DNA from 3 places in the Streptomyces sp. NPDC059092 genome. Region 3 is predicted to be linked to each of the others. Evidence: riboswitches for the same ligand, from Rfam matches in the RefSeq annotation. Region 3 holds a riboswitch; each other region holds the start of a gene.
The links. A riboswitch is a leader RNA that binds a small molecule or an ion and turns the genes downstream of it on or off. The one in region 3 is predicted to bind cobalamin.
Positions count from the first base shown of each region.

Region 1: it holds a riboswitch for cobalamin, as region 3 does, so the genes downstream of both, ACFXPL_RS31530 (cobalamin biosynthesis protein) here and ACFXPL_RS21790 (ribonucleoside-diphosphate reductase subunit alpha) in region 3, are expected to answer to the same signal.
Region 2: it holds a riboswitch for cobalamin, as region 3 does, so the genes downstream of both, metE (5-methyltetrahydropteroyltriglutamate--homocysteine S-methyltransferase) here and ACFXPL_RS21790 (ribonucleoside-diphosphate reductase subunit alpha) in region 3, are expected to answer to the same signal.

Region 1 covers NZ_JBHZEJ010000076.1:20,449-28,090, reverse strand. The annotation lists gene ACFXPL_RS31550 (cobyrinate a,c-diamide synthase) at 1-73, opposite strand, end outside; gene cobO (cob(I)yrinic acid a,c-diamide adenosyltransferase) at 67-666, opposite strand; gene ACFXPL_RS31540 (putative cobaltochelatase) at 666-2,783, opposite strand; gene ACFXPL_RS31535 (cobyric acid synthase) at 2,839-4,434, opposite strand; gene ACFXPL_RS31530 (cobalamin biosynthesis protein) at 4,431-5,438, opposite strand; cobalamin riboswitch at 5,475-5,595, opposite strand; gene ACFXPL_RS31525 (hypothetical protein) at 5,715-5,978, opposite strand; gene ACFXPL_RS31520 (anion permease) at 5,991-7,265, opposite strand; gene ACFXPL_RS31515 (class II aldolase/adducin family protein) at 7,406-7,642, shown strand, end outside.
Region 2 covers NZ_JBHZEJ010000011.1:40,954-48,595, reverse strand. The annotation lists gene ACFXPL_RS09525 (ArsR/SmtB family transcription factor) at 1-172, shown strand, start outside; gene ACFXPL_RS09520 (ATP-binding protein) at 169-609, shown strand; gene ACFXPL_RS09515 (hypothetical protein) at 634-1,029, shown strand; gene ACFXPL_RS09510 (TetR/AcrR family transcriptional regulator) at 1,078-1,662, opposite strand; gene ACFXPL_RS09505 (alpha/beta fold hydrolase) at 1,886-2,824, shown strand; gene ACFXPL_RS09500 (pyridoxamine 5'-phosphate oxidase family protein) at 2,950-3,381, opposite strand; gene ACFXPL_RS09495 (EF-hand domain-containing protein) at 3,713-4,249, shown strand; gene ACFXPL_RS09490 (SAM-dependent methyltransferase) at 4,246-5,169, shown strand; cobalamin riboswitch at 5,494-5,692, shown strand; gene metE (5-methyltetrahydropteroyltriglutamate--homocysteine S-methyltransferase) at 5,855-7,642, shown strand, end outside.
Region 3 covers NZ_JBHZEJ010000038.1:2,355-9,996, forward strand. The annotation lists gene ACFXPL_RS21775 (GntR family transcriptional regulator) at 1-17, shown strand, start outside; gene ACFXPL_RS21780 (carbon starvation CstA family protein) at 212-2,434, shown strand; gene ACFXPL_RS21785 (YbdD/YjiX family protein) at 2,431-2,649, shown strand; cobalamin riboswitch at 2,808-2,950, shown strand; gene ACFXPL_RS21790 (ribonucleoside-diphosphate reductase subunit alpha) at 3,096-5,537, shown strand; gene ACFXPL_RS21795 (ribonucleotide-diphosphate reductase subunit beta) at 5,528-6,547, shown strand; gene ACFXPL_RS21800 (SDR family oxidoreductase) at 6,630-7,379, opposite strand; gene ACFXPL_RS21805 (D-alanyl-D-alanine carboxypeptidase family protein) at 7,598-7,642, shown strand, end outside.

The DNA.
Region 1 (7,642 bases), on a different contig from region 3:
GGCCCGTCGCGACCGTCGTCTTCCCGCTTCCCGAGGACGGCGCGGCGATGACCAGACGCGGGACGTTCACCACTCGATGCCCCTCTGGCCCTTCTGCCCCGCGTCCATCGGGTGCTTGACCTTCGTCATCTCGGTGACCAGGTCGGCGAAGTCCATCAGTTCCCGCGGCGCGTTGCGGCCGGTGATCACCACATGCTGGGTGCCTGGCCGGTTCCGCAGCACCTCGATCACCTCGTCGGCCGACACCCACCCCCAGTGCAGCGGGTAGGCGAACTCGTCCAGCACGTACAGCTTGTGCGTCTCGGCCGCCAGATCGCGCTTGACCTGCTCCCAGCCCTCCCGTGCCGCCTCCTCGTTGGAGAACTGCGCGTCCCGCTGCACCCAGGACCACCCCTCGCCCATCTTGTGCCAGGAGACGGAGCCGCCCTCGCCGCTCGCCCCGAGCACCTTGAGCGCCTGCTCCTCGCCGACCTTCCACTTCGCGGACTTCACGAACTGGAAGACGCCGATCGGCCACCCCTGCGTCCAGGCGCGCAGCGCGAGCCCGAACGCCGCCGTCGACTTGCCCTTGCCGGTGCCCGTGTGGACGAGCACCAGCGGGCGGTTGCGGCGCTGGCGGGTGGTGAGACCGTCGTCCGGTACGTTCTCCGGCTGTCCCTGCGGCATTAAGCGGCCCTCCTGGGGTCTGTGGTGACGTAACCGTCGCGGTGTCCGTCACTCCTCTGCTGTACGTCCCTGACCAGCCCGGCGATGCTGTCGGCCCGCAGCTCGTCCAGCGTGATCGCCGTCCCCGCCAGATCGCCGGCGAGCGACGCGGCGAGCCCGAGCCGTACCGGACCCGCCTCGCAGTCCACGACCACCGACGCCGTCCCGTCCGCCGCGTGCAGCCGCGCCGCGCGCGCCGCCAGCGCCACCGGGTCCTGGCCGCCCGTCGCCCGCCCGTCCGTCACCACCAGCAGCAGCGGACGGCGCGCGGGGTCCCGCATCCGCTCCACCCGCAGCACGTCGTGCGCCTTCAGCAGCCCGGCCGCCAGCGGGGTACGCCCGCCCGTCGGCAGGGACTCCAGCCGGGCCGCCGCCGCGTCCACCGAGGACGTCGGCGGCAGCGCCAGCTCGGCGTCCTTCCCCCGGAAGGTGACCAGACCGACCTTGTCGCGCCGCTGGTACGCGTCGAGCAGCAGTGACAGCACCGCGCCCTTCACGGCGCTCATCCGCCGCCGCGCCGCCATCGACCCGGAGGCGTCGACCACGAAGAGCACGAGATTGCCCTCGCGCCCCTCCCTGGTCGCCTGCCGCAGATCGTCCCGGCGCACCACGAGACCGGGGCCGCTGCGCCCGCGCGCCCGCTGGTGCGGCGCCGCCGCCTGCACGGTCGCGGCGAGATGCAGCTTGGTCAGCGCGCCCCGGGGCCGCCGGGACCCGGTCGTCCTGCCGCGCTCGGTACGGGCCCGGGAGCGGCGCCCGGCCGCGCCCTCGCCCAGCCCGGGCACGCTCAGCACCTTCGTGCGGAACGGCTCGGCGGACCGTACGGGGGACTGCTCACCGGATCCGGCGCGCTGCGGCTGCCCGCCCTCGGGCTGTGGCTCCGGCTGGGCGTCCGTCTCCTGGGGCGCGGGCGTGTCGTCCCGCGCCGGTCCGTCCTGCGCGGGCGTGTCGGGGGCCTCGGGGCCGTCGGGGCCGTCGGGGCCGTTCGACGGCGGCCGGCCGCCCCCGCCTCCGGGCCCCTCGGGGTCGTCAGGGCCGTCGGGCCCGTCGGGATCCGGGTCCTCGTCGCCCCGGAACTCCTCCAGCGTGTCGTCGAGCTTCTCCTCGTCGAGCCCCGGCGCGTCGAAGGGGTTACGGCGCCTGCGGTGCGGCAGCGCCAGCAGCGCCGCCTGCCGTACGTCGTCGGCGGTGACGTCGGTACGCCCCGCCCACGCGGCCAGCGCCGTCGCCGTGCGCGCCATCACGATGTCCGCGCGCATCCCGTCCACCTCGAACGCGGCGCAGGTCGCGGCTATCCGGCGCAGCGCCGTGTCCCCGAGGCGCACGCCCGGCAGCAGTGCCCGCGCCGCGACGATCCGCTCCCGCAGCGCGCTCTCCTCACCGGCCCAGCGCGCCGCGAACCCGGCCGGGTCGTCGTCGTACGCGAGCCGCCGCCGGACCACCTCCACCCGCAGATCGGGCTCGCGCGACGCCGCGACCTCCACGGTCAGCCCGAAGCGGTCCAGCAACTGCGGCCGCAGTTCGCCCTCCTCCGGGTTCATCGTCCCGACGAGCAGGAAGCGCGCGGCGTGCCGTACGGAGACGCCCTCACGCTCGACGTACGAGGCGCCCATGGCCGCCGCGTCCAGCAGCAGGTCCACGAGGTGGTCGTGGAGCAGGTTGACCTCGTCCACGTACAGCACCCCGCGGTGCGCGTCCGCGAGCAGTCCGGGCTCGAACGCCTTCACGCCCTCCGACAGGGCGCGTTCGATGTCCAGCGCCCCCACGAGCCGGTCCTCGGACGCGCCCACGGGCAGCTCGACCATCCGCGCGGCCCGCGCCTCGGCGGACGCGCCCCCGTGCGGCCCGTCGGGGCAGCGCGGATCCGGCGCGGCCGGGTCGCAACTGAACCGGCACCCCGTCACCACCGGCACCTCGGGCAGCAGGGCGGCCAGCGCCCGTACCGCCGTCGACTTCGCCGTGCCCTTCTCACCCCGTACGAGGACGCCGCCGACCGCCGGACTGACCGCGTTCAGCAGCAGACCGAGACGGAGATCGTCCATGCCCACCACGGCGGTGAACGGGAAAGGGGTGCTCATAGGCTGATCGCTCCTTCGAATGACGCATCGATGACCGGGCGGCGTTCCACGGTGCTCACGGGGCCCCCGGAGGGATGAACGGCAGCCCGGCAGGGGCGCCCTCCTCGATCAGGCGCAGCAGCGCGGCCGTGTCCGCGTGCTCCTCGACGAGGTCCGCGAGCAGGTCGAGCTGTTCCTCGCGCAGTGCGCCGAAGCTCGTTCCGGGCGCGGGCACGAACCGCCGGCCCGCCGCCCGCGCCACCTCCGTCAGGAACCGCCGCCGGAACGCGTCGCTCTCCAGCGCCCCGTGCCAGTGCGTGCCCTGGACGGCCCCGGACCGGCAGCCGTCCAGGGCCCGCCCCTCCGGATCCGTGACGAAGGCGTCCCCGCCGCGCACGTCCGCGACGCCGTGATGGATCTCGTACCCCTCGACCCGCTCGCCGAGGGCCACCCCGGCCGGCCGCGCGAGGGTCTTCTCCCGCTCGAACCTGACCCGTACGGGCAGCAGTCCGAGCCCGGCCACCGAGCCCGCCCGGGACTCCACCTCGTCGTCGATCCGCTCGCCGAGGATCTGGTAGCCGCCGCAGATGCCCAGCACGGGGCGGCCCTCGGCGGCCCGCAGGGCCAGCGCGTCGGCCAGCCCGCGCTCCCGCAGCCACGCCAGCGCCCGCACCGTGCCGCGCGTGCCCGGCACGATCACCAGGTCCGCGTCGGCCAGCTCCTCGGGACGGTCCACGAACCGCACCACGACCCCGGGCTCCGCCGCCAGCGCGTCCACATCGGTGAAGTTCGACATGAGCGGTACGGCGCAGACCGCGACCCGCAGCACGTCCTCGCCGTACGGGGGAGCCACCACCGACTCGCGCACGGCGCCGCGCAGCGAGACCCGCAGCCCGTCCTCCTCGTCGATCCCCAGACCGTGCCGGAAGGGCAGCACCCCGAGCGTGGCCCGCCCGGTCAGCCCGCGCAGCATGTCGAGCCCCGGCTCCAGCAGCGAGACATCGCCCCGGAACTTGTTGACGAGATACCCCGCGACCAGCGCCTGGTCCTCCGGGCTCAGCAGCGCGGTCGTCCCGAAGAAGGAGGCGAAGACCCCGCCCCTGTCGATGTCCCCGACCACGACCACCGGCAGCCGCGCGGCCCGCGCGATACCCATGTTCACGATGTCGGTGCGGCGCAGATTGATCTCGGCCGGGCTGCCCGCGCCCTCGCAGATCACGGCGTCGTACGTGGACCGCAGCTCCTCCAGGCACTCCAGCACGGGCCCGAGCAGCGCCTCCTGCCGGCCGCCGTGCAGCGCCTTCCCGGGGGCCGGCCCCCCGGACCCCCCGAAGAATCCACGGGCACTCAGCTCCCCGACCGGCTTGCCCATCAGCACCACCTGGCTGCTGCGGTCGCTGCCCGGCTTCAGCAGCACGGGGTTCATCAGCGCGGTCGGCTCCACCCGCGCGGCCTGCGCCTGCATCGCCTGGGCGCGCCCGATCTCCGCGCCCTCGCGCGTCACGAACGAGTTCAGCGACATGTTCTGGCCCTTGAACGGCGCGACCTTCACGCCCCGGCGCACCAGCCAGCGGCAGATCCCCGCCGTGACGACGCTCTTGCCCGCGTCGGAGGTCGTGCCGGCGATCAGCAGCCCTCCGCCGCGCCCCGCACGCCCGCTGTTCCGGCTCATCCACGCCTCCTGGTGGTCCTGATCCCGCGCACCGCGCCGTACCCGAGACGGGCCGTGACGCAGGCCGCGAGGGCGAGCACGTTGACCCGGCGGGCCAGCCGTACGGCGCGCTCGATGTCCGGGACCCCGACCGGGCGTCCCGTGCCGTTCAGGACGGGGCGGTGCTCCACGCGCCCGCCGTACGCGAGCGTCCCGCCGAGCCGTACGCCCAGCGCCCCGGCGAACGACGCCTCCACGGGGCCCGCGTTGGGGCTCGGGTGCCGGTGCGCGTCCCGCCGTACGGCCCGCAGCGCGCCGCGCCCGTCCTCCCCGGCGACGACGGCCAGCGCGGCGGTCAGCCGGGCCCCCGGCCACCCCACGACGTCGTCGAGACGGGCCGACGCCCAGCCGAACCGGCGGTAACGGTCGCTCTTGTGACCCACCATCGCGTCCAGCGTGTTCACGGCGCGGAACCCGACGAGCCCCGGCGCCCCGGCGACCGCGCCCCACACCAGCGCGCCCACGACGGCGTCGGAGGTGTTCTCGGCGACGGACTCCACGACGGCGCGCGCGATCTGCGCCTCGTCCAGGGAGTACGGATCACGGCCGCACAGGTTCGGCAGACGTTCCCGGGCGCCTTCGAGGTCCCCGGCGGCCAGCGCCGCGCCGACGGCCCGCGCCTCGCGGCCCAGCGAGGCGCCCCCGACCACGGCCCAGGTGGCCGCCGCGGTCAGCGCCACGGAGGCGGCGGGGTGACGGCGTACCCCGGCGGCGGCCAGTGCCGCGGCCCCGGCGGCGCCTCCGGCGCAGACCATGGTGTGCAGCGCGCCCCAGCCTCGGTGGTCGCGCCACAGCGCGCGCTCGACGGCCCCCGCGGCCCGGCCGAAGGCGGCCACCGGATGCCCCCGGCGCGGATCGCCGAACAGCCGGTCGCCCAGGAGGCCGAGGGCGGCGCCGTACGCGAAGACCCGCTCGGCGGCAGGGGCGGCTGAGCCGCCGCGCGCGGCGGAACCGCAGCCAGGCATGGCGAAGTGTCCTCACTCAGGGTCCGCGCCCCGGTTCGACGTTCGTAGTGCGACGGCGAGAGTTCCTGGCTCCTGGAGGCGAGGCTCACAGTGACAGTGGCGGGACCGCGCCGGATTCGCACCGGCTTCCTCTGCTGCCGTCGTCAATGGCCCCGGAAGTCCACCACGCTCCGCAACACCCGTCAACTCATCCTTGACCTGCGACGGGACAGTGTGCGGAGCCCCACATCGGACCGGTCGGCCGATGCGGGGCTCCTGTGCGGACCGCGGTCGGGGTCAGGCCACGATGAGGCTGATCCCGTACGCGACGGCCCCGACGCAGAGCGCGAAGCACAGGTAGGCGCCGGCGCGGGCCGCGAGCGGCGCGGGTCCGGTGGCGGGTGTGGAGGCGGCGGCCGAGGTTCCGGCCGGGCCCGGTGCCGCCGTGGATCCCCGCTTGGCGAGGCCCACGATGCCCAGGGTGAAGAGGCCCACGAGGGCGACGGTCGCCACCAGGCTGACGCCGAAGACGGAGCCGAGTGCTGCCCAGTCGATGTTCATAGGGTCGCTTCCTTACACCGTGGCGGGGCGGGCCGGTTCGGCCTGGTCCGGGGCGGTGGCCGCGGGGGCCGGGATGGTGGTCGAGAGGTCCTGGCCGGCGGCGCCCGCCGGGGGAGGCGGGGTGACGGCCGCGATGGCGGTGGTCACCACTCCGGCCGGCTCGGCGGTGAGGCCCGTGCCGGCGGCGGGCTCGGCGGTGACGTTGGTGTGGTCGACCGGACGGCGGCGCGAGGCGAGCCAGATCCCGGCGGAACCGGCGACCAGCAGGACCGCGACGACGACGATGCCCCAGGCGCCCTGGCCGGTCAGGAACTCGGCGCCGGCGGCGACCAGCCCCGCGGCCGGCAGCGTGAGCCCCCAGGCGACGAACATCCGGGTCGCCGTGGACCAGCGCACCACCCCGCCCTTGCGGCCGAGCCCCGCGCCCATCACGGCGCCGGAGCAGGACTGTGTGGTGGAGAGCGAGAAGCCCAGGTGCGAGGAGGCCAGGATGACCGTCGCGGCGCTGGTCTGGGCGGCGAAGCCCTGCTGCGGCTGGAGGTCGGTGAGGCCGGTGCCCATGGTGCGGATGATGCGCCAGCCGCCGAGGTACGTGCCGAGCGCGATCGCGATGCCCGCGGAGACGATGACCCACAGGGGCGGGTTGGAGCCGGGGGCGAGGACACCGCCGGTGACCAGGGCGAGCGTGATGACGCCCATGGTCTTCTGCGCGTCGTTGGTGCCGTGGGCGAGGGAGACGAGCCCGGCGGAGGCGATCTGCCCGACCCGGTAGCCCTTGGCGGTGGCCTTGTCGTCCGTGGCGCGGCCGATCCGGTACGTCAGCTTCGTCGCCAGCAGGGCGGCGAGGCCGGCGACCACGGGGGCGGCGAGCGCGGGGATCAGGACCTTGGTGACGACGACGCCGCCGTTGACGCCGGAGGCGCCGACGGACATCAGGGTGGCGCCGATCAGCCCGCCGAAGAGCGCGTGGGAGGAGCTGGACGGGAGTCCGAGCAGCCATGTGAAGAGATTCCACAGGATGGCGCCGACGAGCGCCGCGAAGATCACTTCTGTTCTGATGCCCTGTTCGTTGATGAGCCCGCCGGAGATCGTCTTGGCGACCTCGACGGACAGGAACGCGCCGACGAGATTCAGGACCGCGGACATACCCACCGCGACCTTGGGCTTCAGAGCGCCGGTCGAGATGGTCGTCGCCATCGCGTTGGCGGTGTCGTGGAAACCGTTCGTGAAATCGAACACGAGAGCTGTCACGATCACAATCGCGAGCAGCAGCGTGATGTGTTCCATTGACCCAGGACCCAGGCAATCGTTCGACGTCGGTGGCCACGGTGAACGTAGGGAGTCAGGGTGAACGGAAGATGAACTGGGTGGGTCCGCACGGTGACCCACCCGGTGGAGATGTCCGCGACGCCTGGCAGGATCGGCGTATGACGGATGAGCGGACCGGCGAACACGGTGAACGGACCGGCGGGCAGGGCGAATCGGCGGTCGGGCGGGGCGCCCTGGAACGGGCCTGGGCGGAGCTGGTCGACACCGCCCGCAGAACGGCCGCGGAGGGGCTGGTCGTCGGCACCTCCGGCAATGTCTCCGTCCGGGTCGGCGAGCTGGTCCTCGTCACCCCGAGCGGAGTCCCGTACGACCGGCTCGCACCCGGCGACGCGATC
Region 2 (7,642 bases), on a different contig from region 3:
CCGCTCCGGGATCGTCACCTCCAGCCGCGAAGGCCCCACCGTCGTCTACGAACTGGCGGGAGGGGACGTCGCGGATCTGCTGCGGGCCGCGCGGCGGATCCTGACCGAGCTGCTGGCCGGTCAGCACCAACTCCTGGAAGAACTGCGGGAATCCGAGGTCTCGGCGCGGTGAGCCGCCGCATCGCCCCGCTGCCCCACCGCCATGTGCTGACGCTGCCGGCCCAGCCCGCCGCCGTACGCACGGCACGCGAGACCACCCAGCGGTTACTGGCCGAGTGGGGCATCAGCCCGCACCACCCGGCAGTCGATCCGGCCCTGCTGATCCTGAGCGAACTGGTCACGAACAGCGTCAGACACGCCGCGTCCGTCTCCCCCAGCCTCACCGTCAGCTACGCGGCCGGCCACGACACCCTCGTGTTCGCGGTCCACGACCGCCACCCGTACCAGCCGTCCCTCCGTACCCGTACCGGCACCCACGCGGGTACCGGTGGCGCGAGCAAGGGGCTGGCGACCGTCGTCGAACTCACGTCGAGCCTCGCGGGCTCCGCGGTCGTACGCCAGGACGGGGACGGCGGAGGCAAGAGCATCTGCATCACGCTTCCGCTCTAGTACGGCAGTCGGGCTCTGCTCCTGATGTGCAGTCAGCTCGCCCGAGCCGCAGAGATCCCCGGCTCATCCGGTGACGCGAAACAGGCGGTCGGCCTCAAGCACACCCCGGCGCGCTGCTACCGGGTCCGGAAGCGGCACACCGCGCTCGCGCTCGCCGCCTGCGCGCCGCCGGCCGTCGCATCGGCCCTGGCCGAAGCCACCCACCCCGTACCCGCCCTACCCGACGACGCCGGCCAGCAGGCGCCGGCCGACGGCACGACCGCGCCGACCGTCCCCGGGACCCAGCGCCTGCTCGCCGCGATCACACGGCGCATGCGGCAGGCCCCGGACCTCGCGCCCGCCTGGCCCGGTCCGATTGGCGACGAAGCCACCAGGCCCGAGCCCGTTGGCACCACTGCCGCGCACGCCTCGAACTCATGAAACGACTGTGCGTACCGGACCGCGAGTCCGACGGCCGTATCGGATTCGTCACGCGCGCGGCGCCTGCGACAGCGCGTCCACGGTCACGCCCACGACAGCCAGGAGCTGCGCCGGGCTCGCCCCGGCCCTGCTCATGACGGCGAGCGACTGGTTCACAGCCGCCGCGTGTACGGCGAGGGCATCGGCGTCCTGGTCGGTCAGCCGGCCGGCCTTCAGCGCGGCACGCAGGCGCAGGCGCTGGAAGCCGAGCGCCTGCCTGGCATGCGCCGCGACGCTCGGACTCAGCACTGGAATCGCCATGACCGACTGGGCGATCAGGCATCCATCAGGCAGTTCGGGATCGGCGATGCGCTCAAGGGTGACGTCGAAGAACGCACGAACGGCGGCAACGGGTTCCGAGGCCGCACACGACAGGGCGGCGTCGTACTTCTCGCCATAGCGCGCGGCGTAGAGATCCAGGCATCGCAGGAAGAGCGTGTCCTTGTCGCCGAGGGAGGAGTAGATGGAACTGCGGTTCAGGCCGGTCGCCCGAGACAGATCGTCCAATGAGGTGTCGGCGTAGCCGTCGCGCCAGAACTGGATCATCGCGGCGTCCAGCGCCGTGTCCATGTCGAACTGCTTCTTGCCTGCCACGCGGGACTTCCTTGCCGATGCGTCGATGGTTCGGACCGTATCGCGCACCATTCTATCTTGAACCGATCAGTTCAAGATGTGTTAGCGTTCGAGCGTGGCCATGGCCAGGCATACCGCGCGCATTTCGCGACCGCGCGAGAAACACACCACGTGGTCCCAGACGCCGCCGTCAGCTGCACCGCCCAACCGCACACCTGACACCTGACACCGATGGAGGATCCCCGTGACCGGCCCAGCGACCAGCACTCCGCATGTCTCCGAAAGCAACCCCGTCCGCGACCTGCCCCTGCGGCATCTGGCCGGATTCACTCACCGCTGGGTCGACGCGGACGGCGTCCGCCTTCATGCCGTCGAAGGCGGACGGCCGAGCGGCCCGGCCGTCGTCCTGCTCGCCGGATTCCCGCAAACCTGGTGGGCCTGGCGAAAGGTGATGCCCGGCCTCACCCACCGGTTCCACGTCATCGCGATCGACCTGCCGGGGCAGGGCCACTCCGAGCGTCCGGAGCGCGGCTACGACACGCACGCGGTCGCCGCGCACGTCCACGCCGCCGTGAAGGCCCTCGGAGTGTCGAATTACTCCCTGGTCGCCCACGACATCGGCGCCTGGGTCGCTTTCTCCCTCGCCCTCAACTTCGAGAGCCACTTGCGCGGGGTCGCCCTGCTCGACGCCGGAATTCCCGGCATCACCCTCCCGGAGGCGATTCCCACCGACCCGGATCGAGCGTGGAAGACCTGGCATTTCGCTTTCCACACCGTGCCCGATCTGCCCGAGACGCTGCTTGCCGGCCGCGAACGCGAGTACGTCGGCTGGTTCCTGAAGGTGAAGGCCCTGTCTCCCGACACGTTCGACGACGCCGAACTCGACCACTACGCGGCGGCCGTCGCCGTCGACGGCGGCCTGCGCGCTTCCCTCGCGTACTACCGGGACGCCGCGGAGTCGGCGCGTAAGAACCGCGAGGCGCTCAAGGAGCGGCGCCTGACCGTGCCGATCCTCGGAATCTCCAGCAGCCACGGTTCCGTTCCGGACATGGCCGCCTCCATCAGCCCGTGGGCCGACAACACCACCCGAATCGTCGTGCCCGACGCTGGACACTTCATCCCCGACGAGCAGCCCGAAGCTGTCGCTGCCGCGGTAGCGGACTTCATCGCCGACGTCGGCTGACGCCCGTCGAACCTACCCGGCCGCGCCGCCCAAGGCCGCGCGAAACTCGGACCGCGGAGTCCGACTTCCTTACCAGGGACTCCCGTTCAGGCGTTCCGTTCAGGCCTCTCACTCGGGCGCCCCGTTCAGGCGTCCCGTCCGGACCCGGCCGGCCTCGTCCGCACGTTCCCCATGGCCCCGGTCACCGTGATCTCGATCGCGACCCGCTCCGGGTTGACGCGCGGCGGCTTGTAGCGCCGGGTGTAGCGCCGCTCCGCCTCGGCGACCGCTCCGGGGTCGCGGTTGACCACCGCGGTGCCTTCGAGCGTGGCCCAGCGGGCTCCGTCGACCTGGCTGACCGCGATCGGCGCGTCAGGTCCCGCCGCGATGACGTTCCGGGCCTTCGCCGTCCCACCCCCGGTGATGACGCGGGCGATCCCGGCCCGCGGGTCGTAGGTCACTCCGACGGGCACCAGGTGCGTGGTGCCGTCCGGGCGGCGGGTGGCGAGCAGGCACACGTGCCGCTCCTCCCAGAACGCGAGAAAGGCCGGATCCGCAAGCAGGGCGCGTGATGCCATGGTGGAAGTCTCTCGGTGGAAGTACGGGGAGCGGAGCAGCGGCGGCGGGAGCGGCGCCGCCGTCCGCCGGTGCGTTGACGCGTCGATGCTACGTGCGGAGAACCGGACGCCGATGCCCACGCCGATGCCGGTACCCACCCGGACACCCCGGGGACGGGGCGCCGCAGGCCCGGCGGAACGCCGTCGCTTTCCAGAACAGCGGTACTTCATGCACCGCCCGGCGCATTGCCCTCGTTCGTGTGCACGCGACGGCCTTTCCGTTCCGCCGCGCCCGCCCCGCCCGGATAGTGAGGGGGCAGCGGCCCGAGACCGAAAAGCAGAGGAGAGCGCCATGCGTACCGTTGAGGCGACCCACCGTGTCCACCTCGTCTTCTCGCTGTTCGACGCGGACGGGAACGGCTTTCTGGAGGCCGGCGACTTCGCGCTGATGGGCAGCCGGGTGGTCGGGGCGGTGCCCACGGCCCCCGACGCCAGGAAGCGCGCGCTGCTCGACGCCTTCCACCGGTACTGGACGACCCTCGTCACCGAACTGGACGCCGACGGCGACGGGCGGGTCGGCCAGGAGGAGTTCACCGCCTGTGTGCTGACGCCGGAGCGGTTCGAGGAGACGATCGACGCCTTCGCCGAAGCGTTCGCCGGTCTCGGCTCCCTGGAGGACGACGGCCTCGTCACGCGTCCCGTCTTCGTGGGTCTGATGAGGGGCGTCGGCTTCCAACGGCCCAACATCCACGCCCTGTTCGACGCCTTGGAACCCACGGACGACGACCGTGTCGCGGTGGACGCCTGGGCGGAGGCCATCAGGGACTTCTACCGCCCCGAGAAGGCCGGCATCGCCGGGGACCACCTGACCGCGGGTGTGGTGCTGTGACCCGGTCCCTCGACGGTACGGCCCCGGAGCTGAACCCCGGTGTGGCGCAGGGCGTGGGCCGGACCGCACTCATGGTGGCCGCCGCCCGCGCCATCGAGACCCACCGTCCCGACGCCCTGGCGCGGGACGAGTTCGCGGAGCGCTTCGTCCGGGCGGCGCCGGCCTCGGCCGGCTGGCCGGTCCGGCCGGACCAGGTGCCCGGAGGGGACGCGGACCCGCTCTGGGGCCGCCTCGGCCGGTACTTCGCCCTGCGCACCCGGGTCCTGGACGACCATCTGCTCCGTACGGCGGACTCGGGCGTGCGCCAGGTGGTGCTGCTGGGCGCGGGCCTGGACTCCCGGGCGTTCCGGCTCGGCTGGCCGCCCGGCTGTGTGATCCACGAGATCGACACCGCCGGCATGATGGCCTTCAAACAGGCCGTACTCGACGGGGCGGGGGCCGTCCCCGTGGCCGAGCGCAGACCGCTCGCGGCCGATCTCCGGCTCGACTGGGCGGACGCGCTGACCGACACGGGTTTCGACCCGGCCGTACCGACCGCCTGGCTCGTCGAGGGGCTGCTGCTGTACCTCCCGGCGGCGGCCGAGCGGCACCTCATCGCGACGGTGGACCGGCTGAGCGCGCCCGGAAGCACGCTGGCGTACGAGATCAAGAACCTGGAGGGGGCGGACGTACGTGCCAGTGCGGTCTACACGACGACGAAGGCGCGGATCGACATCGACCTGCCGTCCCTCTTCGACCCGGATCCGCGCCCCGCGTCGGCCGCCGACCTCGCCCGGTGGGGCTGGTCGGTCTCGGTCCGCTCGCCGTTCGACTTCACCCGCCTCCACGGGCGCGGTCCGCTCCCCGAGCCGAACGACGCGCTGGCGGCCAACCGCTGGATCTTCGCGGAGGCGCCCGCCCCGAGGACCGGACACGAATGAGGTCACCGCGGACCGATCATGCCGAGCGGGCGGCGGCGCTCACGTCTCCGGTCCGGTCCCGGCACCACGGCGAAGATGATCCATGGGAGCAGGCCGAGGATCGGACCACCGAGGAGACGGGCGCCGGCCCGTCCAGGCCCGCTACCGGTCGTCACGCCGACGCGCCCCTCCATCCCGCGTCCCCTTCCTCCGGAACGCCGGTCAGGTCCAGGATGCCGCGCTCCGTTCCGCTCCGCGACACGATTCCGTGGCCCATGTCACATTCCGGAATGTGAACGCATTCGGCCAAGGGGGTGTCCACGCTCTAGCCTGGCGGGTGCAGCTGGTTCGCCCTGCCCTCCAGGCAGACGCGTCGTAAGAGGGAACCCGGTGGGAATCCGGGACTGCCCCGCAGCGGTGAGCGGGAACGACCGCCGTCATACGCACTGGATCCGGCCGGATCCGGGAAGCGACGGCCAGTAGGTGTCTGCCTCGGCAGACGTGCCCGCGAGTCCGAAGACCTGCCCGTTGCCCGTACGCGACCGATCGCGTGCGGATATCCCGGTGACCTCGTGGGCGGGTCGGCGTACATACCGGACGGACGAGCGCGCCCGAGGCGCCGCACCGAACGTCGGGTTTCGTCACCCCTTCGCGCTCGCGTCCCGTCCCCGGGATGTTCAGGAGTCATCTCGCGAAGGAGATTTCCGTGACAACGAAGTCCGCAGCCGCGGCAGCACGGGCCACCGTGTACGGCTACCCCCGCCAGGGCCCGAACCGGGAACTGAAGAAGGCCGTCGAGGGGTACTGGAAGGGCCGCGTCACCGCGGAAGCCCTCCGGGAGACGGCGACCGGCCTGCGCCGGACCAACTGGCGGCAGATGGTGGACGCGGGCGTCCACGAGGTGCCGACCGGCGACTTCTCGTACTACGACCACGTCCTGGACACCAGCGTCATGGTCGGCGCCGTACCCGAACGGCACCGTGCGGCCGTCACCGCCGACGCGCTCGACGGCTACTTCGCGATGGCGCGCGGCACGCAGGATGTCGCGCCGCTGGAGATGACCAAGTGGTTCGACACGAACTACCACTACCTCGTCCCGGAACTCGGCCCCGACACCGTCTTCACCGCCGACTCCACCCGGCAGGTCGCCGAGCTGACGGAGGCCCTGACGCTCGGGCACACCGCCCGCCCGGTCCTGGTCGGCCCCGTCACGTATCTCCTGCTCTCCAAGCCGGCCCCCGGAGTCGCGGGCGACTTCGAGCCGCTGACCCTGCTGGACCGGCTGCTGCCCGTCTACGCCGAGGTCCTCGCCGACCTGCGCGCCGCCGGCGCCGAGTGGGTGCAGCTCGACGAGCCCGCGCTGGTCCAGGACCGTACGCGCGCCGAGCTGAACGCCGCCGCCCGCGCCTACCGCGACCTCGGTGGCTCGGCCGACCGGCCCAAGCTGCTGGTCGCCTCCTACTTCGACCGGCTCGGCGACGCGCTCCCCGTCCTGGCGAAGGCCCCGGTCGACGGCCTGGCGCTCGACTTCACCGACGCGGCGGCAGCCAACCTCGACGACCTCGCCGCCGCAGGCGGACTCCCCGGCAAGCGGCTCGTCGCGGGCGTCGTCAACGGCCGCAACATCTGGATCAACGACTACGAGAAGTCCCTCGCCACCCTCGCCACGCTCCTCGGCCTCGCCGCCCGGGTCGACGTGGCGGCGTCCTGCTCCCTCCTGCACGTACCGCTCGACACCACGGTGGAACGGGACGTCGACCCGCAGGTCCTGCGCTGGCTCGCCTTCGCCCGGCAGAAGACCGCCGAGATCGTCACCCTGGCCAAGGGGCTGGCCCGGGGCACCGGCGCCATCACCGCCGAACTCGCCGCCAACCGGGCCGACCTCGCCTCCCGTACGGACTCCGCGCTCACCCACGACCCGGCCGTACGGGCCAGGACCGCCGCCGTCACCGACGCCGACGGCCGCCGCTCCCAGCCGTACACCGAGCGCGCCGCCGCCCAGCGCGCCCACCTCGGACTGCCGCTGCTGCCGACGACCACCATCGGCTCGTTCCCGCAGACCGACGAGTTGCGCACGGCCCGCGCCGACCTGCGCGCCGGACGGACCGACACGGCCGGTTACGAGGAGCGCATCCGCGCCGAGATCGGCGAGGTCATCTCCTTCCAGGAGAAGACGGGGATCGACGTCCTGGTCCACGGCGAGCCCGAGCGCAACGACATGGTGCAGTACTTCGCCGAACAGCTCACCGGCTACCTCGCCACCCAGCACGGCTGGGTGCAGTCCTACGGCACCCGCTACGTCCGCCCGCCGGTGCTGGCCGGGGACATCTCCCGCCCCGAACCGATGACGGTGCGCTGGACCTCGTACGCCCAGTCCCTCACCGACCGCCCCGTCAAGGGCATGCTGACCGGGCCCGTCACCATGCTGGCCTGGTCCTTCGTCCGCGACGACCAGCCCCTCGGCGACACCGCCCGCCAGGTCGCCCTCGCCCTC
Region 3 (7,642 bases):
AACGCCCGCGCCCGTGAAGCCATGAGCCCATGAACGAAATCCCGCCACGCCCGCATAAACCCACCGTGTGCGGGCAGTTCACGTACCGGGATATGGGCTGGTGGTGGCGTGTCCCGGGATGGTCCCCTAGATTTCCTGCGCGTTACGCATCACGTATGCCGCGTTGACGCGTCAGGCAGTACGCAGGTGACCAGTGAGGGGACGACTCGCCATGCCAGAGCCCGCACCGACCGACACCCCGTCGACGGACACCCGGCCGAAAACCACAGGTGGTCTCAGCCCGAGATCCCTCGTCATCTGGATCCTGGTCGCGCTGGTGGGCGCGGCGGGCTGGGGGGTGCTCGCCCTCTCCCGGGGCGAGGAGGTCTCGGCGGCGTGGATGCTGGCCGCCGCCCTCGGCTCGTACGCGATCGCCTACCGCTTCTACTCGCGCTTCATCGCGAACCGCGTCCTCAAGGTCGACAAGACCCGGGCCACCCCGGCCGAACGGCTCGACAACGGGGTCGACTTCCACCCCACCGACCGGCGCGTGCTGTTCGGCCACCACTTCGCGGCCATCGCGGGCGCGGGGCCCCTGGTCGGTCCCGTACTCGCCGCCCAGATGGGATATCTGCCCGGCACCATCTGGATCGTCGCGGGCGTGATCTTCGCCGGGGCCGTCCAGGACATGGTGACGCTGTTCTTCTCCACCCGCCGCGACGGCCGTTCCCTCGGCCAGATCGCCCGGGACGAGATCGGCCCCTTCGGCGGCGCCGCCGCGCTCATCGCCGTCTTCATGATCATGATCATCCTGCTGGCCGTGCTGGCGCTGGTCATCGTCAACGCCCTGGCGCACTCGCCGTGGGGCGTCTTCTCCATCGCCATGACCATCCCGATCGCCCTCTTCATGGGCGTGTACCTGCGGGTGCTGCGCCCCGGCCGGGTCAGCGAGGTCTCGCTCATCGGGGTGGCACTGCTGCTGCTCGCCATCGTGGCGGGCGGCTGGGTCGCCGAGTCCTCGCTCGCCGACACCTTCACGCTGGAAGCGGGCACGCTGGTCATCTGGATGATCGCGTACGGCTTCCTCGCCTCCGTACTCCCGGTGTGGATGCTGCTGGCGCCGCGCGACTACCTGTCGACCTTCATGAAGGTCGGCACGATCGTGCTGCTGGCGCTGGGCGTCGCGATCGCGCTCCCGACACTGAAGATGGACGCCGTCACCGAATTCGCGAGCCGCGGTGACGGCCCGGTCTTCGCCGGGTCCATGTTCCCGTTCGTCTTCATCACCATCGCGTGCGGCGCGCTCTCGGGCTTCCACTCACTGATCTCCTCGGGCACGACCCCGAAGATGATCCAGAAGGAGACCCAGATCCGGATGATCGGTTACGGCGCGATGCTGACCGAGTCGTTCGTCGCGATCATGGCGCTGATCGCCGCCTGCATCATCGACCCCGGCCTGTACTTCGCGGTCAACTCCCCCGCCGGTCTCATGGGCGGTACGGTCGAATCCGCGTCGCAGGCGGTCGCGAACCTGGGCTTCACCATCTCGCCCGACCAGCTCGCCCAGGCGGCGAAGGACGTCGAGGAGACGAGTCTGCTGTCACGGACCGGCGGGGCGCCGACCTTCGCCCTCGGCATGGCGGAGATCTTCTCGTCCGTCGTCGGCGGCACCGCAATGAAGGCGTTCTGGTACCACTTCGCGATCATGTTCGAGGCGCTGTTCATCCTCACCACGGTGGACGCGGGGACGCGCGTCGGGCGTTTCATGCTCCAGGACATGCTCGGCAACGTGTACAAGCCGATGCGCCAGGTGAGCTGGAAGCCGGGCGTCTGGTTCGCCAGCGCGGTCGTGGTCGGCGGCTGGGGCTACTTCCTCTGGGTCGGCGTCCACGACCCGCTGGGCGGCATCAACCAGCTCTTCCCGCTCTTCGGCATCGCCAACCAGCTCCTGGCGGCGGTGGCGCTCGCCGTCTGCACCACGCTGCTGGTCAAGTCCGGCCGCCTGAAGTGGGCGTGGGTGACGGCCGTACCGCTCGCCTGGGACGCCGCCGTCACCCTCACCGCGAGCTGGCAGAAGATCTTCTCGGGCGACCCGAGGGTGGGCTTCTTCACCCAGCGCGACGTGTACCAGTCGGCGATCGACCGGGGCGAGGTGCTGGCCCCGGCCAAGACCATGGACGACATGCACACCGTCGTCACCAACTCCACCGTGGACGGGGTCCTCTCGGCCCTCTTCGCGGTCCTCATCCTGGTGGTCATCGCGGACGCGGGACGGGTCTGCTTCAAGGCGATCCGCGCCCCGGAGGCCGTCCGGCTGGTGGAGGCCCCGTACACCGAGTCCAGGATCGTCGCCCCGGCCGGAATGATCCCCACCCAGGAGGAGAAGGCGGAGCTGGCCGCCGCCGAGGCCGCGACGGTCCGTGAGAGCGTCCCGGCGGGGACGGGCCCGGCATGAGCGGACTCCGGAGCCGGACGGAGCCGGTACGGCACGTGGCCCGGCGGATCCGCTGGTACGTGCGCGAGTTCACCGGCGAGTCGGCGTACGAGCGCTACGTCGCCCACGCCGGCGCCGGTGACCCGGCGGGGGAGGTCATGACCCGCCGCGCCTTCGAACGCAGCCGCACGGACGCCCGCGAGGCCGACCCGCGCGAGGGCTTCCGCTGCTGCTGAGCGCTTGCCGAGGCCCCGATGAGGCCTCGTGGGGCCCTTTCCGAGGCCTCATCGGGGCCTTTCCCAAGCCTCACCGGGCCCTCGCCGAGGCTCTGCCGAGCCGCCGCTGATCTCGTACCGCGGCGACGTACGACACAACATCTGGGGGGTGGCGCACCGCGCGCCCCCCAGATGTATGCTCGACCTCGCTGTCGACGCAGGGGAATCCGGTGCGAATCCGGAACTGTCCCGCAACGGTGTACTGTGGCGCACTTTGTCGCGCCCTCCAGTCCGAACACCTGCCGGCAGCGCGTCCGGCTCGACCGAACCGGACGCCCAGACGTCCGGGCCTCGCGGTTGGGCCGGTGGACGCGGCGCGGTGTGCTGCCCTGCGATGGCGGGGGTACGTCCGTGCGCGCGGACCCGTGCTTCCCCGTGGCCCAGAGCCGAGCGAGGGAGAGCACCACGTGACCATCGCGCCAGCGGATCCGGTTTCAGCACCGACCGACCAGCGGACGGAGGCCGAGCAGCGGCCCGGAGCCGCGCAGGCACCGGCGGCCGACGCCCCCGGCACCGCGCTGCTGCGGACCCTGACCGAGCTGACCGCCGATCTGCCCGACGCCGACCCGGGCAGGATCGCCGCCGCCGCGCTGCGCGGCCGCAACGCCCGTTCGGACGAGGCCGAGTTGCGCGAGCTGGCCACGGAGGCGGCGGCCGGACAGATCTCCGAGGACCCGGCCTACTCCCGTCTCGCCGCCCGGCTGCTCACCCGTACGATCGCCGACGAGGCGGCGTCCCAGGGCGCCGTGTCGTTCGCCGCGTCCATCGCCGTCGGTCACCGCGAGGGGCTGATCGCGGACCGTACGGCCGCCTTCGTCACCCGCCACGCCGACCGCCTCGACGCGCTGATCGACCCGGCGGGCGACGACCGTTTCGGCTACTTCGGGCTGCGTACGCTCTACAGCCGCTATCTGCTCCGGCACCCGCTCACCCGTCAGGTGATCGAGACGCCCCAGCACTTCCTGCTGCGCGTCGCCGCCGGGCTCGCCGAGGACGAGAGCGCGCACGCGCTGGACGAGGTCGCCGCGCTCTACCGGCTGATGAGCCGGCTGGACTACCTCCCCTCCTCCCCCACCCTCTTCAACTCCGGCACCCGCCACCCGCAGATGTCCTCCTGCTACCTGCTGGACTCGCCGCTGGACGAGCTGGACTCGATCTACGACCGCTACCACCAGGTCGCGCGGCTGTCGAAGCACGCGGGCGGCATCGGGCTCTCGTACTCCCGTATCCGCTCGCGCGGTTCACTGATCCGGGGGACGAACGGCCACTCCAACGGCATCGTCCCGTTCCTGCGGACCCTCGACTCCTCCGTCGCGGCCGTCAACCAGGGCGGCCGGCGCAAGGGAGCGGCCTGCGTCTATCTGGAGACCTGGCACGCGGACCTGGAGGAATTCCTCGAACTGCGCGACAACACGGGCGAGGAGGCGCGCCGTACGCACAACCTCAACCTCGCGCACTGGATCCCCGACGAGTTCATGCGCCGGGTCGAGTCGGACGGCGTGTGGTCGCTGTTCTCGCCGGTGGACGTGCCCGAGCTGGTCGACCTGTGGGGCGACGCGTTCGACACCGCGTACCGCGAGGCGGAGGCCGACGGTCTCGCCCGCAGGACCATCAAGGCCCGTGAGCTGTACGGCCGGATGATGCGCACCCTCGCGCAGACCGGCAACGGCTGGATGACCTTCAAGGACGCGTCGAACCGTACGGCGAACCAGACCGCCGAGCCCGGCCACACCGTCCACTCCTCCAACCTCTGCACGGAGATCCTGGAGGTCACGGACGACGGCGAGACGGCCGTCTGCAACCTCGGCTCGGTCAACCTGGGCGCGTTCGTGGACGCGGCCACCGGCGAGATCGACTGGGAGCGGCTGGACGAGACCGTCCGTACCGCCGTGACCTTCCTCGACCGGGTCGTGGACATCAACTTCTACCCGACCGAGCAGGCGGGCCGCTCCAACGCCAAGTGGCGTCCGGTGGGCCTGGGCGCGATGGGGCTCCAGGACGTCTTCTTCAAGAAGCGGCTGCCCTTCGACTCCCCCGAGGCCGCCGCGCTCTCCACCCGGATCGCCGAGCGGATCATGCTCGCCGCGTACGAGGCGTCCTGCGGCCTCGCCGAGCGCAACGGCCCGCTGCCCGCCTGGTCGAAGACGCGTGCCGCGCGCGGGGTGCTCCACCCCGACCACTACGACGTGGAGCTGAACTGGCCGGAGCGCTGGGAGGCGCTGCGCGCCCGGGTGGCGAAGAGCGGCATGCGCAACTCCCTCCTCCTGGCCATCGCGCCGACGGCGACCATCGCGTCGATCGCGGGCGTGTACGAGTGCATCGAGCCGCAGGTCTCGAACCTGTTCAAGCGCGAGACGCTCTCCGGGGAGTTCCTCCAGGTCAACTCCTACCTGGTGGACGAGTTGAAGCGGCTCGGCGTCTGGGACGCGCAGACGCGCGAGGCGCTGCGCGAGTCGAGCGGTTCGGTGGCGGGCTTCACGTGGATCCCTGCCGAGGTACGGAAGCTGTTCCGTACGGCGTGGGAGATCCCGCAGCGCGGACTGATCGACATGGCGGCGGCCCGTACGCCGTTCCTGGACCAGAGCCAGTCGCTGAACCTGTTCCTGGAGACGCCGACCATCGGGAAGCTCAGCTCGATGTACGCGTACGCCTGGAAGAAGGGGCTGAAGACGACGTACTACCTGCGCTCGCGCCCGGCGACCCGGATCGCGCGCGCGGCGGGCGGACAGCCGGTGCCGGCCCCCGCGTCCGCCCCGGCCCCCGCCCCCATCCCCGTACAGGCGACCCCGGCCGACGAGGCGATCGCCTGCTCCCTGGAGAACCCCGAGTCCTGCGAGGCATGCCAGTAATGACCACCGAGAAGAATCTTCTGGACCCGGGCTTCGAGCTGACGCTCCGCCCCATGCGTTACCCGGACTTCTACGAGCGCTACCGCGACGCGATCAAGAACACCTGGACGGTGGAGGAGGTCGACCTCCACTCAGACGTCGCCGACCTGGCCAAACTCTCCCCCGGCGAGCAGCACATGATCGGCCGGCTGGTCGCGTTCTTCGCGACGGGCGACTCGATCGTCTCGAACAACCTGGTGCTGACGCTCTACAAGCACATCAACTCCCCGGAGGCGCGGCTCTACCTCTCGCGCCAGCTCTTCGAGGAGGCCGTACACGTCCAGTTCTATCTGACGCTGCTGGACACCTACCTCCCGGACCCCGCGGACCGCGCGGCGGCCTTCGACGCGGTCGAGGAGATCCCGTCGATCCGCGAGAAGGCGCAGTTCTGCTTCCGCTGGATGGACTCGGTGGAGAAGATCGACCGCCTGGAGTCGCAGGCGGACCGGCGCCGCTTCCTGCTCAATCTGATCTGCTTCGCGGCGTGCATCGAGGGCCTGTTCTTCTACGGGGCGTTCGCGTACGTCTACTGGTTCCGCTCGCGCGGCCTGCTGCACGGCCTGGCCACGGGCACGAACTGGGTCTTCCGCGACGAGACCATGCACATGAACTTCGCCTTCGAGGTCGTGGACACGGTCCGCAAGGAGGAGCCGGAGCTGTTCGACGACGCGCTCCAGCAGCAGGTCACGGACATGCTGAGGGAAGCGGTGGAGGCGGAGCTGCAGTTCGGCCGCGACCTGTGCGGCGAAGGACTGCCGGGCATGAACACGGAATCGATGCGCGCGTACCTGGAGTGCGTCGCGGACCAGCGGCTCCAGCGGCTCGGCTTCCCGCCGGTGTACGGATCGCAGAACCCGTTCCCGTTCATGGAGCTCCAGGGCGTGCAGGAGCTGACGAACTTCTTCGAGCGCCGCCCGTCGGCGTACCAGGTGGCGGTGGAGGGCACCGTCGGCTTCGACGACGACTTCTAGGCCGCGGGCCGGTCACGCCGGGTCCGGGGCGGGGGAAGTCCCCTGCCCCGGACCCGGATCTGTCCGTCCGTCACTCACTCACTCACCAGGGCAGCGGATGGTGACTCAGGTCCTCGTCCGCCGTGACCGCCGTACCCGTCGGACCGCCGGGCGGCAGGGTGGCCATCCGGATCGGCAGCAGCGCCCCCTCCGCGGCGGTCAGCGCGCCCGCGTGTCCGTTCTGATCCGTCGCGACGGACCCGGGCGAGACGGCGTTGACGAGGATCCGCTCGGAGCGCAGCTCGTTGGCGTACGTGACGGTGAGGGCGTTCAGCGCGGCCTTCGAGGAGTTGTAGGCCAGCAACTGCGGAAAGGCCCGGTTCGACGCGGCCAGGGACACGGAGCCGAGGTTGCTCGTGATGTTCACGACGCGCGCGGCCGAGGACCGGCGGAGCAGCGGGAGCATCGCGTTGGTCACCGCCACGACGCCGAACACGTTGATCTCGTAGGTGGCGCGCACCTCGTCGACCGACGTCCGGCTCGGCTTGTGGATGGGCGTGGCGAGCACACCGGCGTTGTTGACCAGGATGTCGAGCCCGCCGGCCTCTCGGGCGACCGTCTCCGCCGCCGCGTCGACCGACGCCTGGTCGGTGACGTCGAGCTGGACGAACCGCGCGTCGTATCCGCGCGCGACCAGGGCGGAGACGGCCGAGGTACCGCGGTACGTGTCCCGGGCACCGAGGTAGACCGTCATCCCCATCCCGAGGAGCCCTTCGGCGACCGCGAACCCGATGCCCTTGTTGGCGCCGGTGACCAGAGCCAGCCGCTGCGTGGGACTGATGTGAGTATCCATGATCTGCCCATACTGGCCGAGCGCGTCACCCCGGCTCGGCTGTTCGCCGGAATCGCCCCTATGACCGGTGCTCGGACAGCCTTCTTAGGATCTTTACAGGTTCGAGGCAACCAACCGACCCTGTCAGCACGTTTCCATGTAGGGGCCACTCACACCCCACAGGCCCCTGCAGCAGAACAGTTCCACCGCAAGCAATCGCAGATACGGAGCATTCCCTCTTGACTGCCAAGATACTGACCAAGCGCAGGGCCGCCGCCGTCGCC